4 regions of the Pseudoalteromonas sp. ECSMB14103 genome follow, and region 3 is predicted to be linked to each of the others. Evidence: predicted binding sites of a transcription regulator. Region 3 holds the regulator's gene; each other region holds the start of a gene.
What was found. The regulator sigma-54, encoded in region 3, starts transcription at its own class of promoters, with help from an activator protein. The targets are predictions, from matches to a motif close to GTTGGCACGNNNNTNGNNT.
Positions count from the first base shown of each region.

Region 1: the regulator sigma-54 is predicted to act here: its motif matches at 1,996-2,014, upstream of RF53_RS02780 (flagellar basal body rod protein FlgF).
Region 2: the regulator sigma-54 is predicted to act here: its motif matches at 2,607-2,625, upstream of RF53_RS11765 (EF-hand domain-containing protein).
Region 4: the regulator sigma-54 is predicted to act here: its motif matches at 2,242-2,260, upstream of nirB (nitrite reductase large subunit NirB).

Region 1 is NZ_JWGY01000001.1:610,288-614,507, reverse strand. It holds gene flgH (flagellar basal body L-ring protein FlgH) at 1-390, opposite strand, end outside; gene flgG (flagellar basal-body rod protein FlgG) at 406-1,194, opposite strand; gene RF53_RS02780 (flagellar basal body rod protein FlgF) at 1,215-1,958, opposite strand; gene flgE (flagellar hook protein FlgE) at 2,115-3,476, opposite strand; gene RF53_RS02770 (flagellar hook assembly protein FlgD) at 3,536-4,216, opposite strand.
Region 2 is NZ_JWGY01000006.1:174,163-178,382, reverse strand. It holds gene RF53_RS11780 (MFS transporter) at 1-152, shown strand, start outside; gene RF53_RS11775 (FG-GAP repeat domain-containing protein) at 376-1,752, shown strand; gene RF53_RS11770 (hypothetical protein) at 1,810-2,265, opposite strand; gene RF53_RS11765 (EF-hand domain-containing protein) at 2,278-2,553, opposite strand; gene RF53_RS11760 (PA4780 family RIO1-like protein kinase) at 2,846-3,700, shown strand; gene RF53_RS11755 (response regulator) at 3,734-4,220, opposite strand, start outside.
Region 3 is NZ_JWGY01000001.1:247,188-251,407, reverse strand. It holds gene lptA (lipopolysaccharide transport periplasmic protein LptA) at 1-37, shown strand, start outside; gene lptB (LPS export ABC transporter ATP-binding protein) at 34-759, shown strand; gene RF53_RS01100 (RNA polymerase factor sigma-54) at 829-2,328, shown strand; gene hpf (ribosome hibernation promoting factor) at 2,355-2,642, shown strand; gene ptsN (PTS IIA-like nitrogen regulatory protein PtsN) at 2,647-3,099, shown strand; gene rapZ (RNase adapter RapZ) at 3,119-3,964, shown strand; gene RF53_RS01080 (HPr family phosphocarrier protein) at 4,008-4,220, shown strand, end outside.
Region 4 is NZ_JWGY01000002.1:557,018-561,237, forward strand. It holds gene RF53_RS07605 (LruC domain-containing protein) at 1-1,504, opposite strand, end outside; gene RF53_RS07610 (hypothetical protein) at 1,763-1,999, shown strand; gene nirB (nitrite reductase large subunit NirB) at 2,410-4,220, shown strand, end outside.

The sequences.
Region 1 (4,220 bases), 360 kb from region 3:
AGAATCCCCCGTAAAAGAGGCGTCACTACCAATACCAAACTGAATACTATCGCCACCTATATTCACAGGGAGGCCACCAAGTCCTATGACTGGGTCTAGGCTTGCATCAGATTGCTTATCGGTTTCGGTTTTAGCTGCTTTAGTTGCTTGAGTAGACTCTTGTAAATTTACAGTAATAATGTCGCCAGTACGCAGTGCTTTTCTATCTGCGTATAAGTCGTTTGACACATTAGTATTAAATAATGAACCCGTTGCAACTACGGGTTCCATACTTGGTTCAGGATACATTGGCGCATAATAGGGGTCATCTTGAACAACATCACTATTTTGTGTTGAAACACAGCCACTTAAAAATAATGTACCTACCGCAAATAACATATAATGACGCATAACTCCCCCTATACCTTATAATTGCTGATTGATGTAACTCATCATCTCGTCAACAGCCGAGATGACTTTTGAGTTCATTTCGTAAATACGCTGCGTTTCAATCAGGTTAACCAACTCTTCAGTTACATTTACGTTTGATGTTTCAAGTGAGCCCTGAATAATTGTGCCTAAGCCTTCAACACCCGGGTTACCTTGAACCGGCGCGCCACTTACTGCCGTTTCGGTATAAAGGTTTTGCCCTACAGGCTCAAGACCCGATGGATTAATAAAATCACTAATTGTAAGCTGGCCAATCACAACATTATCAGCTTGACCTGAAATACGAACAGATACCTCACCATCTTGTGAAATAGTAATTGATTGAGCATCATCGGGAACATTCATTTCTGGTTGCACTACATAACCAGAACCAGACGTTACAATTCGGCCATCGCCATCGGTAGTAAACTGCCCATTACGCGAATAAGCAATATTGCCATCGGGTTGTAATACTTCAAAAAAGCCAGGCCCTGAGATCATCCAATCCAATGAATTTTCAGTGGTTAGCATATTACCCTGAGAAAAGTTTTTTTGGTTAGCCACTACTTTTGCACCAGCACCTAACATTAAACCAGAGGGCATTTCAGTGTCTTGCGACGATCGCCCACCTGGCTGGTTAATATTTTGATAAAGTAAATCTTCAAAAATAGCGCGGCTTTTTTTATAACCTACCGTACTGGCATTCGCTAAATTGTTTGATATAACCGAAATATCGGTTTGCTGAGCGTCTAGCCCCGTTTTACTGATCCACAATGCTGGATTCATAATCGTGTCCTCATTTAAAGTTAAACTATGCGCATCAGCTGATCTTGTGATCTATCCAGATCTTCAGCTGTTTTCATCAGTTTTACTTGTAACTCAAATTGACGTTGATGGCTGATCATATCGACCATTTCGTGAACTGGGTTCACATTAGACATTTCTAAGGTTCCGCTTAATACTTTGACATTGGCAGAAGTATCAACAAGCTCTCCTGCCTTAGGCCTAAATAAACCATCATTCCCTTTTTCTAGTTGAAAGCTATTAGCTTCAACCACCTTTAAGCGGTCAACTTCTTCTAAAAACGTAGCAGGCGCCCCCTGCGGGCGAACTTGAATTGCGCCGTCTTCACTAAATTCAATTTTTTCAATCGGTACTGGTAAAATGACAGGCCCGCCTTCGCCAATTACTTGACGACCATGGCTGGTCATTAACATACCTTCAGCGGTAATATTTAATGTACCCACCTTGGTGTAAGCTTCATTGCCTGAGGCATCTTGGACGCTTAACCATGCGTTATCACTCATTGCAATGTCGAGGTCTCTACCTGTTTCAACTATGCCACCAGAGGTCATATTAGAACCTGGGCGCTCTTGCATAGAAAACACACGTGATGGCAACCCTTCACCAAAAGCCTGCATAGAGCGAGCTTGTGCAAAGTCTGACTTAAATCCAGTAGTATTCGCATTCGCCAAATTATTGGCTTTGAGGGCTAGCCCCTGTAGGCTTTGTTTAGCGCCTGAGGCCGCAATGTAGACCATTTTGTCCATAGCATCGACTCGTTTCAAAAATCTCTATACACAGGAAATGCAAAATAGATGCCACAATAGGAAACGATGTGAAATGGTTATAAAACAAACTAAATGAAGTAAAAGTAAAAAGGGCCACTTTAAAAAGCAGCCCTTAAAATGGTGTTAAGTATTAAATTAACGAATCTGTAAAATTGCCTGTTGCAGTGTTGAGTTAACCTCAAGCGCACGAGAGTTAGCCTGGAAGTTACGCTGAGCACTAATTAGGTCAACCAACTCATTCGTTAAGTTCACATTAGATTGCTCTAGTGCTGATGAATTTATTGAACCTAATGTACCTGAACCAGGTTCACCCGCAATTGGCTCACCTGACGTTAAGCTTTTTTTCCACGAGGTATCACCAACTTGAGATAAGCCCTGTGAATTAGAAAAACGAACCATCGCTACCTGACCTAAGAAAGATGTGTCGCCATTACTGTATGAAGCCACTATTTTTCCGTCGGTACCAATATCAATACCCGCTAAACGACCAACCGTAGCGCCATCTTGGTCTAGCGCTTTAACTTCAAATCGACTTGCGTACTGAGTAGGCTGCTTATTTGTAGTTGCAGCCTCATCTCGCCAATTAAGCTCCACGCCCGTATCAGGAAATGACGCGCCGTTGGTCAGTAACGAAGATAAACCAGTCCCAGCACCCGCAGGTAAAACTAACTCATCGAAACTGCTTGGGTTTGCATTAGCAACCCCATTTGTTGTTTCAGGTAAACCGCTTGAGCTAAAACCTAGGGTAGTTAAAGGTGTATATGGCGCAGTAGTTTGCTCAGCGCCCGTTGCTGGATCAACAACTAAACCATCGAGCGTTGCATGTATATCCCACTCATTAGGGTTTGTCGTCGGATCATTTTTTACAAAAAAGTATTGTAAAACATGTGCCTCACCCAGTGAATCGTAAACAGTGGTTGAAGTTGATGAATTATACGAAGCACTTTCTGTTGGATCAAATGGCAGCGAAGGCGCATCTGCACGTGAATCTAAGTTAAATGAACTGTATACCGTTGCCGTTGCACGAGGTGACCCAGACGAATCAGGGATTTGAAGTGCCGACGAAGTACTCAAACTGACTGAGGTAGTATCTCCGGTAGCTTCATCAACAGGGAAACCTTGTAAGAAGTTACCTTTGGCATCTACGATAAAGTTATCTTTATCTAATTTAAAAGCCCCAGCTCGCGTATATGTAAAGTCTTGCGCGCCCAAGTCTTGGCTCATTGCAAAATAACCCTCGCCTGTAATCGCTAAATCAAGTGAGTTATTAGTAAATTGCAGCGAACCTTGGTGAAATTGCTGAGCAACCATAGTGGTTTGAACACCGTCACCATTTTTAGTTCTACCTGAACTAAACACTGAAGAAGCATATACATCTGCAAACTCAGCGCGAGACTCTTTAAAGCCGGTTGTATTAACGTTCGCAATATTATTTGCGGTAACGTCTAAATCTTTTTGTGCGGCAGCTATGCCTGTTAATGCAATATTGAAGCTCATAATTGACCTCTAACCTATTAAATACAGCCTGCAAACAGGCGAAATATTATCAAACTCTATTACGCGATCTCTGCGACATCAGTCAGCCTAACCGCACCTTCTTTAGTGTTAATAATGATGCCATTGGCACCGTTTATATTTACACTTTCAATATTCTTGAACGTAGCAATGGGTAAGCTTGAAAACTCACCATTTGTACTGCCTTCAGCTACAATATTGTATTCACCCTCAGGCAACCGCTCACCGGCTTCGTTTTTACCATCCCAAGCAAAGCGTATTGCACCAGCAGACTGTGAACCTAAATCAATACTGCGAACTAATTGACCTGACCCATCAGTAATACGAAGCGTTAAGCTATCTACTGGGCTTTCTGCAACGACTGAACCTTTCGCTTCACCCGTTGCATTTAAATCTAAGGAATCCGACTCAAGTAATGCTTGCTTACCAACCAATGTTGATGCCTGCAAAGCAGAGTTAGATGTCATCGAAGCTGCTAGCGACTCAAAATTACTATTGAGATTTGAGATACCTTCAGCCATCGTGAAATTGGTCATTTGTGCAATCATTTGATCGTTATCAGCAGGTTTACTCGGATCCTGAAACGATAATTGCTGAGTTAACAACGAGAAGAAATCTTCTTGAGTTAACGCATCGCTTTGCTCTTCGGTTGTCGTTGGTGTTGTATCCTGCCAACGCAAAGAATCTAAATAGGATGAAGATGTACTAATATCGTTACTCATAACC
Region 2 (4,220 bases), on a different contig from region 3:
TAAGTAACACGGTTATTGGCGTGCTTTTACTCATGTTAGGCAGCATTGGATTACTTGAGAGCTTTTTATCTACCGCTGAACTTATTTTGCTCTACAGCCTGCTTGGGTTTTGTGGCGCCATTAGTGCATTATTTTTACCTAAAATAGAGTAATCCTAACCATACCAACTTGCACAAACACCTAAAACAGCTTACGTGATTAACCTGAATACTGGACAATAAACCTATCCCTAGCAGATATGCTCAGCGCTTAGGCTAATTAAGCTAACTAGCATAAACATTTTATTACAATTACTTACACCCTAACGTTAGTTTTTGCCGTAGGCTGAAAAGAGTTAAATATTCGCCTACTTAAAATTATACAAAGGGATTTACCATGTTAAAACCGTTTAGTGCATTACTTATATTGCTTGCACCTAGTACTTTATTAGCGCAAACCATGTCGATTAAAACCACTGAAGGGTTAGTAACAACCGGCTCGACAACGTTATTTGCTTTTAACAAAGAGCTTAAGCAGCTAGAACGCATTGATTTACTATCAGCACAAAACTCTCAGCTCGTTCTGCCTGACAATGCAATTGGTTTTGACGTGGCAACACTTGCTAATACAAATGATAAGCAAGCGCTTGTGGTAGCTAGCGATGGCATTTACAAAGCGGATAAAGAAAAACCTTCACTTTTATTTGCATATACATCAGTAATAAACCAGTTAGAAGTAACAGAGTTTGAAAAAATAAACTTTATCATTGATGCCAACAAAGATGGCCTAAGTGATATTTTGCTCCCAGACTTAAACCAAACAACCCTTTATATTCAAACTAACAACGGCCAATTTACCCCTCATACTTTTGAAAAAAAGACGCAGTTTACTGGTGACTTTTCAAAAGATGGTCTCACCCTTGAGGTTGATATTAATAACCAACCTACAATTACGGATTTTAATCACGACGGCCTAAATGACTTAGTGTTTTTAAATAAACAAGGCGCCGATGTGCTTTACGCAAATACTAATGGTTACAACAAAGCCATGGCTGACGTTAATTTTAATATTGAGTTGGGCGAGCTTAGTAACGGTGAAAAACGCAAAATAAAGCAGCTTCTTGATATAAACAACGATGGCTATTTAGACTTTATTACCAAGCAATATAAGCCAGTGGAAGGTATGGATTCGCTCGATATTGACATAGCGCATAACCTTTATTTAGGTAATAAAACAGGGTTTAGTCAAACACCTATTAAATTGTTAAATACCAGCGGCCCTAGTCAGCTTGTATTTGAAACAGACTTTAATAACGATGGCTTAATAGACCTGCAAACAATGGACTTAGACATTGGCCTTGGCACTATTGCCTCTATGGCTATGGGCGGTGGTAAAACTGACGTAGATGTAGAAATGAATATTTATAAGCAACAAACCGATGGCTCATTTGCTAGTAAATCAAGTATAGAAATTGACCTTGAGATGGAAATAAATATGAGCAATGGCGATGCAACCCCACCTTTATACATAGGCGATATAAACGGGGATGACAAAACTGATGCGGTATATAAATACAGCAAAAAAACGCTCTATGTTTACTACGGCGAAGAGGACAATTTGCTGAACAAAAAGCGTAAAAAAATAAAGTTAACCCTACCTAAAAAAAGTAAAGATATTTTGTTAGTTGACATTAACCAAGACGGTAAAAAAGACTTTGTATTTAAATTTACCGAAGAAGATGGCACCAGTAAAATTAAAACCCGCTTAAACTAACCACCTACACAAAAAGCCCAGTATTACTGGGCTTTTAATGTCAGCTTTTACACATACTTACGCTTTAATACTGAGTAACGAATCAGATTCAGACAAGCCAAACTTTTCTTGAACAGCCGATAGTATAGCGTCTTTATCTTCATCGTTTATTTGGCTTGAATACTGCTCGAGTAATTCATCAAGGTAACTTACTACATCGTCTGTATTAACTTGCTCTAGTGAATTTTGTGGCGGTGGAGGCGGTCTTTGCCCTTCAGGTCGGCCAGCATCACCAATACTTTTAGCATCAAATTCAAGCTCGCTCATTAATTCTGCTAGCTCTTTAGTGGGTGAAATACCCTGCTCTTCAAACGCAGCTTGAATGCTCTTTGCATCTTCAGAGGTTAAGTTTTCGGGATCAAATTGCGCTAGCGTTTCTTTTACAAAATCACTTTGTTCTGATGTTAGCGATACAGCTTGGCTTTTTTGCTGCGGCATAAAACTAGTAGCGTTATTGTTTATTGAATTGATCATGTTAGTTTCCTTTCAACGTTCACGACGAGGTGGTTTATGTTCACTTAATTCTTGCTCGCTGATTTCCCCATTACCGTCAGCATCAATTTCATCAAAAATAGTCTGTGCGTCACCGTGAGGTGGCTTTTTAGTATTAAATTCATCAAAACTAATTGCACCATTGCCATCGGTGTCGAGAGTTGAAAAGTCTGGCTTAGGCGGTTTGTTATTACTTCCTTTTGCAGCAATATTGGCCGAAAAAACAATGCTAAGTAATACAATTATTGCCGTTGATGTTAAATGCTTCATAGTAATAACCTTATATTTAGGGCGTGTTGATACCGTAAACTTACACCTTAAAAACGCAAAAAATGTGCAAACAATAAGGAAGTATTAAATAATTTAAAAAATTGATTTGTTCTAGGGCGTTCTGGTTGCTCAATTTACAATCAGCAGATAAGCTAACACAAGCATGTGTAAATGCGCGTAATACTGCCCTTAATTCTCAAAGCTGATATACTGCTTGAGCATATAAAACAACTAATTACAGAGCACTTTCTTAAATAATGATTAATAACCAACTCCACTTAGCAGGCAAGCTGTGAAAACACCAAAACGCTTACAACCCCTTATCGATGACGGTTTAATTGATGAAGTACTTAGCCGACTAATGAGCGGTAAAGAAGCCGATGTATTTGTAGTTCGCTGTGGTGAACACATTCGGTGTGCAAAGGTTTATAAAGATGCTGTTAAACGCAGTTTTAAAAAAGCCGCACAATACCAAGAAGGCCGAAAAGTTCGCGGTGGTCGCCAAGCTCGCGCAATGGGAAAACGCTCAAGTTACGGGCGCCAGTTAGAAGAAGAAATTTGGCAAAATGCTGAGGTTGATGCTCTTTCTCGTTTAGCTAGAGCCGGTGTGCGTGTACCCGATACATATTTTTGTGTTGATGGTGTTTTACTCATGGAGCTTGTGTCTGACAGCGAAGGCGATGTTGCGCCGCAGCTAGGCCATGTAAGTATGAGTAAAGAGGAAGCTATAAAACAACATACACTGATGATGCATTACATTATGCTTATGCTGTGCGCGGGTATTATTCATGGAGACTTATCAGAGTTTAACGTGCTTGTTGACGATAAAGGCCCTGTGATTATTGATTTACCGCAGGCTGTAAATGCGTCTGCTAACAATAGCGCTGAAGCCATGTTTGCTCGTGACGTAAACAACATGCGTCGTTACTATAGTGAGTTTGCACCTGAGTTGTTAAATACCCAATACGCTAAAGAAATGTGGGCGCTATTTGAAGAGGCAAAACTTACACCTAATTCTATACTCACCGGTGAATTTGAAGATAACAGCGAAGAAGCTGACGTTGATTCAGTACTAGACGAGATACAAGCTGCAGCCGATGAAGAGCAAGAGCGACTAGCGCGCATTAACTTTTCAGACGAAGAATAAAACGCCAACGTTTATGTTAATCGCTTTGCTCCCTTATTGCGGGTGTACAAAGCGATAACCTACCCCATAAACAGATTGAATCACACTCTCTGTTTTAGTTAATTCATCCAGTTTTTTACGCAATTTTTTTATGTGGCTGTCAATCGTTCTGTGACTCACAATACGCTGATCGGTGTACATGGTATCCATTAAGCTATCTCGTGAATAAATTCTACTTGGGTTATTAAACAAAGGTTTAAACAACTGAAACTCAAAGTTAGTTAGCTCAATGTCGTTATCTTGGTATTTTACTTTATAGGTGGTTTCATCTAATTGCATTACCGATGTTTGTACTGCTGAAACGTTGAGACGCCTTAAAATAGCTTTTACCCGCGCAACCAACTCTGCGTAACTAAACGGCTTACAAATATAATCATCTGCGCCTAACTCAAGCCCTAGCAAGCGATCTATCTCTTCTACTTTGGCCGATACCATAATAATAGGCACATTGGAAAAACGCCTAATCGCTTTACATAATTCG
Region 3 (4,220 bases):
TGTGGAGCCTAAAAAAAATGACAAAGGCCAACCATGAGTACATTAAAAGCAGAGCTACTAGCCAAAAGCTACAAAGGCCGTGAAGTTGTAAAAAATGTGGGCTTAGAAGTTAAAGCTGGCAGTATTGTAGGCTTGCTTGGGCCAAACGGCGCAGGTAAAACAACAACCTTTTACATGATTGTAGGCTTAGTCCCTAGCGACAAAGGCAAAATATCTATCGATGATAACGATATTACGCTTTTACCTATGCACAGTCGTGCTAGATTAGGCATAGGCTACTTACCACAAGAGTCGTCTATATTCAGAAAATTAACAGTGTATCAAAACTTAATGGCTATTTTAGAAACTCGAAAGGAGCTCACTAAACAAGCCAGAGAAGATACATTGAATAATCTATTAGATGAATTTAGCATTCAACACATTCGCGATAGCAAAGGTATGGCATTATCGGGCGGAGAACGTCGCCGAGTAGAGATTGCACGTGCTTTAGCCGCAGATCCAAAGTTTATTTTGCTAGACGAACCATTTGCCGGTGTTGACCCTATCTCAGTATTAGATATTAAAAAAATTATTGAACACCTGAAAAACCGTGGGATTGGCGTATTAATAACAGACCACAATGTAAGAGAAACCCTTGATGTTTGCGAAAAAGCCTACATTGTTTCTCATGGGGAACTGATTGCTTCTGGTACCCCTGAACACGTATTAAATGATAAAACTGTACGCGATGTATATTTAGGCGAGCAATTTAGGCTGTAACATTTACGCCTTATTTATAAGCATCTGCTAGTATTAACTATAACAACTTAAAAGGATTGTTAGAGATACATGAGGCAATCACTACAGCTGCGCATGGGCCAGCAACTTACAATGACACCTCAGTTGCAACAAGCTATTCGCTTGCTGCAATTAAGCACATTGGATCTTCAGCAAGAAATACAAGAAGCGCTCGACAGCAACCCATTACTTGAGGTTGAGGAGCAAGACTATGCCGATGATCTTGCGGGCAAAAATGAGCAAAAAGCAGATAACGATGAAGTTACAGTAACCGTATCTGCAGATGAAGCCCCTAGCGAGTATGAACAAGACAGTGGTGAAGCGCTTGCTAAAGATACTGTAAGTGACGACATGGCAATGGACGTTAGCTGGGATGAGTACATGAGTGCAGCCCCTGCATCATCTTCAGGACCAATGCCTGAAGATGAGTCTATATATCAGGGCGCATCAACTGAAACGCTTCACGAATACTTAATGTGGCAATTACAATTAACGCCATTTAGCCCTACAGATGAAGCCATTGCTATTGCTATTGTAGAAGCGGTGGATGATTCAGGCATACTGACACTCAGTTGCGAAGAGATTTTAGAGAGCTTTAATCAAGATAACGATGATGACGTTGAGGTTGAACTTGACGAAATAGAAGCGGTATTAAAGCGCATTCAGCTATTTGACCCAGTGGGTATTGCGGCACGTAGCTTACAAGAGTGTTTGTGTATTCAGTTAAATCAATTTGATAAAGGCACGCCTTTTATTGATGAAACAAAAATGATTTTAACCGAGCACATTGATTTGTTAGCTGCTCGTGACTACCGTACATTAATGAAAAAAACGAAGCTCAAAGAAGATGAGCTTAAAGAAGTAATGACACTTATTCATACGCTCAACCCTAAGCCTGCAGACACAATAGTACGAGAAGAGTCTGAGTATGTAATACCTGATGTGTCAGTTAAAAAAATTAAAGGCCGCTGGATTGTAGAGTTAAACCCAGACAGCATGCCAAAAATTCGTGTAAACAGCCAATATGCAGCGATGTCGCGTACAGTTAAATCAAGCGGCGACAGTCAATTTATTCGCTCACATTTACAAGAAGCTAAATGGTTTATAAAAAGCTTAGAAAGTAGAAATGATACACTTTTAAAAGTAACTAACTGTATTGTTAAACAACAACAGGGCTTTTTTGAACACGGCCCAGAAGCCATGAAACCGATGGTTTTAAATGATGTTGCCGAAATGGTAGAAATGCACGAATCAACAATTTCGCGCGTAACTACGCAAAAGTATATGCACACACCGCGTGGAATATTTGAGCTTAAATACTTTTTCTCAAGCCACGTAAGTACCGAAAATGGTGGAGAATGTTCATCTACGGCAATACGTGCACTTATTAAAAAATTAATCGCAGCAGAAAACTCAGCAAAACCATTGAGTGATAGCAAAATTGCGGATATATTGGCTGAGCAAGGAATTAAAGTAGCGAGACGTACAATCGCAAAATATCGCGAATCTCTGGCTATTCCACCGTCAAATCAGCGAAAGAGCCTGATCTAAGACGCTAAACAAAGAGGGTAATGCTTATGCAACTAAATTTAACTGGTCGTCATGTAGAACTAACTGATTCATTAAGAGACTATATAAATACCAAATTTGCGAAGCTAGAAAGGCACTCTGATCATATTAATAATGTTCATGTCATTCTTGATATAGAAAAACTAAATCAAAAAGCAGAAGCAACTATTCATGTAAGTGGTGCTGAATTATTCGCATCCACTGAACATCAAGATATGTATGCAGCTATTGATTCATTGATTGACAAGCTTGACCGTCAAGTAATTAAACACAAAGAGAAGCTTGCTCGACACTAATATGATGAAATTAAGTTCACTTATATGCCAGGACTGCAGTAAAGCTGCGGTCCTTTTTAATAGTAAAAAAAGAATTTTAGAGTTTATTAGCGAGCTGGCTCACGATAAATTTCCGTATTTATCTCAACAGGATATTTTGGGCGCTTTATTAACCCGCGAAAAGCTAGGCAGCACAGGGATAGGCAGAGGTATTGCTATTCCACATGGCCGAATGAGCGGCGCACAAGAACCTTTAGCATTGGTGTTAGTAAGTGAAACACCGATTAATTTTGATGCTATAGACAACCGCCCTGTTGATATTTTTGTTGCACTCATCGTACCTGAAGGCGATAACCAACAGCATTTAAAGACGCTAGCAACGATAGCTGATAAACTAAAAAATAAAGAATTTTGTAAGCAGCTTCGCTGTGCTAAATCGGATGCTGAGTTGTATCAAATTATTGTTGACCAATCGTAACAAATTTAAAGGGTGATTAATGGAGTTGATTATCATAAGTGGCCGTTCTGGTTCTGGTAAGTCGGTTGCTTTGCGCGTTGTTGAAGATCTAGGTTATTATTGCGTAGATAACATTCCAGTAAATTTATTACCTTCTTTAATTAGAAGCGTTTCTGATAACTACGATAAAATTGCCGTTAGTATAGATGTGCGAAATTTACCAAAAGAGCAAGATGAATTTAATCACATCATCGAATACTTACCGGGTTTTACAAAACCAACGCTGTTCTACTTAGACAGTGAAGATCAAACCCTTATTAAGCGCTTTTCTGAAACCAGACGCTTACACCCTTTATCAATAGATTCACTTCCGCTTGATTTAGCCATAAAAAAAGAAAAAGAACTTCTCGATGTGCTAATTACGCGCGCCGATTACATGATCGATACCAGTGAGCTAAGCGTTCATCAACTTGCTGAATCAATTCGCGAAAAAATATTAGGTAAAAAAGATAAGCAGCTGATTGTTACATTTGAATCATTTGGTTTTAAACATGGCATTCCTAAAGAGGCAGATTACGTATTTGATGCACGTTTTTTACCTAACCCGCACTGGGAGCCTGAACTAAAACCACTCAATGGCCTAGACCAACCAGTAAAAGATTATTTGGCTAGCCACAGCATAGTTCAAAAATTTACATGGCAAATACAAACCTTTGTACAAACATGGCTACCACACCTAGAGCGAAATAACAGAAGCTATTTAACTATTGCGATTGGCTGTACTGGCGGGCAACATCGCTCTGTATATTTAGCGCAAACAATTGGCGAAAGCTTTGCAGTTACGCATCCCAATGTAAAAATACGTCACAGAGAACAAGAAAAGTAATTTTACAAAACTAATAACCTGTTCAGCTTTGATAGAGTAATGTATGCGTATAGAAGACACTTTTTTAATACAAAATAAATTAGGACTGCATGCCAGAGCCGCGACTGTATTAGCCCAACTCGCTGTAAAATTTGATGCTTCAATCACCTTGTTTCAAGATGATAAAGAAGCTGCTGGTGACAGTGTATTAGCACTGATGCTACTTGAAAGTAGCCAAGGTAAAGAAGTTAAAGTGGTATGTGAAGGGCCTGATGCA
Region 4 (4,220 bases), on a different contig from region 3:
TACCGATTAGTTGACCATCTATTTTATAGCCAACCACATTACTGCCTTCCATAAGCTGTGTGGTTCTGTAATTGAGTACTAGATCATTAAAGTCGTAATCACCTGCAAACGGCCATCTATCCTCAAAAGCAAGGGTTACCCAATCATTTTCGCCAGGGTATACGGCACTTGCATAAGTGGTAATTTCGTAATCTTCTACTTCGCCGCCCAGCACACCGCCTGTTGCCGTGATCAGCGACGCCTCTGTGCCATCTGTGACTCTGAATCGAGCCCATGTTTGGCCCGCTTTAGTGTTACTTGGCACCGTGATTAAAATGCTGTTATCGCCTTCATTTATGGCACGTTTAGTTACCATTCTTTCGTCTTCAGTAAAACGGCCATTTTGGTCCCAATCAAACCACGCATATAAAAAGCCAGAAGTAGACGCGTTAACAATAATTTGCGAGTCTTGCCCTGCCGAAATCGCCGTTACAAAACTTACGCCATCGTCTGAATCGTCAATAGGAGACAATAGTAAATCGGCATTGGTATTAATGTTTTCACCATCCACCGAGCTTCCCAAATAAATTAAATCTGAGCCGGTACTATTCGGGTCAAATAAATGCCTTGCGCCACTTTGCTCAAGGCTTGTGTTGTAAGGCGCTGGCGCGTCACCAAAATCAATTGAGCTATCAGTTACTTTTACTTCCGCAATGGCACAGCGCGCACCGTCGTTTTGACTTGATTTAGGCCCCGATGTAAACACATTTGCCACCGGGGTGTAGCCAACCACTGGGCTAACACTTAAATCAACTTTATGAATTTTACCGCTTTTATTGTTACTAAAATAAAACTGGCCCTTTACATCAAAATAAGCCGCGCCAAATGCGCCAGTATCATCGCCTACATCAACTTGAGTAATTAACGTGTGGGTATTTGCTGCAATATCTATTTCGTATAAATTGCCATTTGGCTCAACCGCGTATAAAAGGTTACTAGCTGGGTGAAAGGCAAAGTCATAAATAGACAATCTCCATGTGTTTGTATTGGGTAACAAACTTGCCGTAATAGATGCTTCTAAATCACCATCTAAATTAATACCATATAGGCCAAAGTTAGGATGATAAACATAATAGGTAGCCCGTTGGTCATTGCCCTCACCTACAACTTGTATATCACCGACGTAAAAATTAGTGGCAGGTAAACCTTGTACGTTTAGCCGTTTCATTTCGTAGTTGCTGCCAAGCTGTACTACGCTGCCAGGCGTTTGCTTACTGTAACCGTACATGTATTGATCTTTATAATTAAAACCAACTGCGTTAACGCTGTTAGTATTTAATTCGTTAGCGAACGTTAGCTGCGATGCCAAAACGGTAGGTTTAGCTGAAACTAAATCTATTCCGTAAAGTTGCGCGTTAGCATCTTGCATTAAAAATGCCTGGCTGGGGCACGACTCGAATGGTTGACTGAGCACAGCGCATGGAAATATAACTAAGCATGCTGTTGCAAGTTTATTTAGTTTCATAATTTAGCCCTTAAAAAGTTAAGTAATTAAACTGTTGCAGGGTCTATTCCAAAACTTAACTTTATGAATTTATTATAAATAAAATAAATTCAATATAATCCTAATGCAGTTTGCAATTGGCAAGTTTGCATTTTGCAAAATGTGAGAGAATACACTCGCATGTTTACTTACAATTTAAGTATTATTTTTTACCAATAACTATGCTTTACTATTATTGGTTTACGCTAATTAGCTGGGCTTTTTGATTAAGGGGGAAAAATGAGCATTGTTACAGATATATTTTTATGGCTTTTAATTGAAACAGCCTTCGGTTTCTTGTTTTATGCAACAGGTTGTATGCTGTTAAAAGTTACAACGTTTGGAAGCTATAAAATGGAATTTAAAGATTATGCTAGTTTTAAACAAAGGAAATCCAAAAAAGTAGTGCCGGTTATTGCGCTAGGCGTTGGCTTCTATATAACTATGATTACCCTGCTCGCTTTCATTAATAGTTAACTACATAGCTAAAAAACACGTTAGCGCTTATCACTGGTTAAATGGATGTTGCACGCAACATACCCATATGAGTATCTCCCACAATTTAACAAAACAATGGGGATAACTCTCACTCATTTTCAAAACATTAAATATATTTTTTACTGCACTAATTAGTACTAACCTTGCACCTAAAGTGTTCGTTTTTAAATCTCTAAATCCTAAAAGCACATTAATATCACTATTAATCAATAGCTTAAACTTATGGCTAGGTTATTGCTTTATTGAACACTAAGCACGTTAATTAACGGCATACATATTGGTTGAAAAAGCAACCAGAGGCAAAGAGGCCCGTACACAATTGTATTTAATTACAATCGTGACGGGCTTTTTTGTGTGTAAAATTTAAACCGTCACTGAAGGAATGCCTAATGCAAACCGCGCAAAAAATACTAATAATTGGCAATGGTATGGTCGGACATCATTTTGTAGAAAAAATGCGCCAAAGCGATGCTAACGCAAACATCACCGTTTTGTGTGGTGAAGCAAATTTAGCTTACGACCGTGTTTATTTATCAAGCGTATTTGATGGTAAAACAGCAAACGATTTAGCCCTAACAACTTTAGAAAATTATCAACAACTCAATATTAGTGTATTCACTAACCAATGGGTTGAAGGCATAGATAGACTAAACAAAGTTGTTAATACTCAAACAGGCGATCAATACCCGTACGATAAGCTTGTACTTGCTACGGGCTCGTTCCCGTTTGTGCCGCCAATTAAGGGAAACGATCAACCACATTGTTTGGTTTATCGCACCCTAGAGGATTTAGAGCAAATAAAAGCCAGTGCCGCAGCCAGTAAAAGTGGTGTAGTTATTGGTGGTGGTTTATTAGGACTTGAAGCCGCGAACGCCATTAAACAATTAGGACTTGATACACATGTTGTTGAATTTGCGCCGCAGCTTATGGCTGTCCAGCTAGACGAGCAAGGCGGCACGCTATTAAAAAATAAAATAGAAAAACTGGGTGTGACTGTTCATACATCAAAAGCAACCAGCGAAATAGTTAAAGGTGAAACTAGCCGCTTTAGATTAAACTTTTCAGACGACACTTATTTAGAAACCGACTTAATTTTATTCTCTGCCGGTATTCGTCCTTATGATCAGCTAGGTAAAGTGGCTGATCTAGAGCTTGGGGAGCGTGGCGGTATAGTCATCAATAACCAGTGCCAAACATCAGACCCTGATATTTTGGCTATTGGCGAATGTGCCCTATGGGACAAAAAGTTATTTGGCTTAGTGGCGCCGGGTTACAACATGGCTCGCGTTGCAGCAAGCCAGCTAAGTGGCGGCGAGCTTGAGTTTTTAGGTGCAGATATGAGCACTAAATTAAAACTACTAGGTGTAGAAGTAGGATCTATTGGTGATGCGCATGCAAAAACGCCCAACTGCAAAGAGCTCATTTATCAAGATCCAATTAGAGATTGCTACAAAAAAATTATATTAAATGAAACTGGCGATAAGCTTTTAGGCGCTGTCCTTGTTGGCGATACCAGTGATTACGATACGCTACTTCAATACATGTTAAACGACATGGACTTACCAGAGCACCCTGAATGTTTAATTTTACCAGATAGCGCCGGCGCCCCTTCTCTTGCGGGCAGCGCCCTACCCGATACAGCCACTATTTGTTCGTGCCATAACGTGAGTAAAGGCGACATTGTGGGAGCTATTGATGGTGGCTCATGCGATTTAGCCTCAGTTAAATCATGCACCAAAGCTGCCAGCGGTTGCGGTGGTTGTGCAGCGTTACTTAAATCGGTAGTTGACGACGAACTGGCAAGTCGAGGCGTTGAAGTAAATAATCACCTCTGTGAGCACTTCGCGTATTCGCGTCAAGAATTACTCCATATGGTTAAAGTAGAAAGCATCAAAACCTTTGATGATTTAATAGCTAAACATGGCAGCGGCCATGGCTGTGAAATATGTAAACCCGCAGTGGCCTCTATTTTAGCCTCAACATGGAACGATTTTATCCTAGAGCCAACCCATGTAGGCCTTCAAGATACAAACGACACCTTCCTTGCCAATATGCAAAAAGACGGCTCTTACTCTGTTGTACCGCGTATTGCTGGTGGTGAAATTACACCCGACAAACTCATTGTCATCGGTCAAGTAGCTAAAGACTTTAATCTTTATTGTAAAGTGACTGGCGGACAACGCATCGATTTATTTGGTGC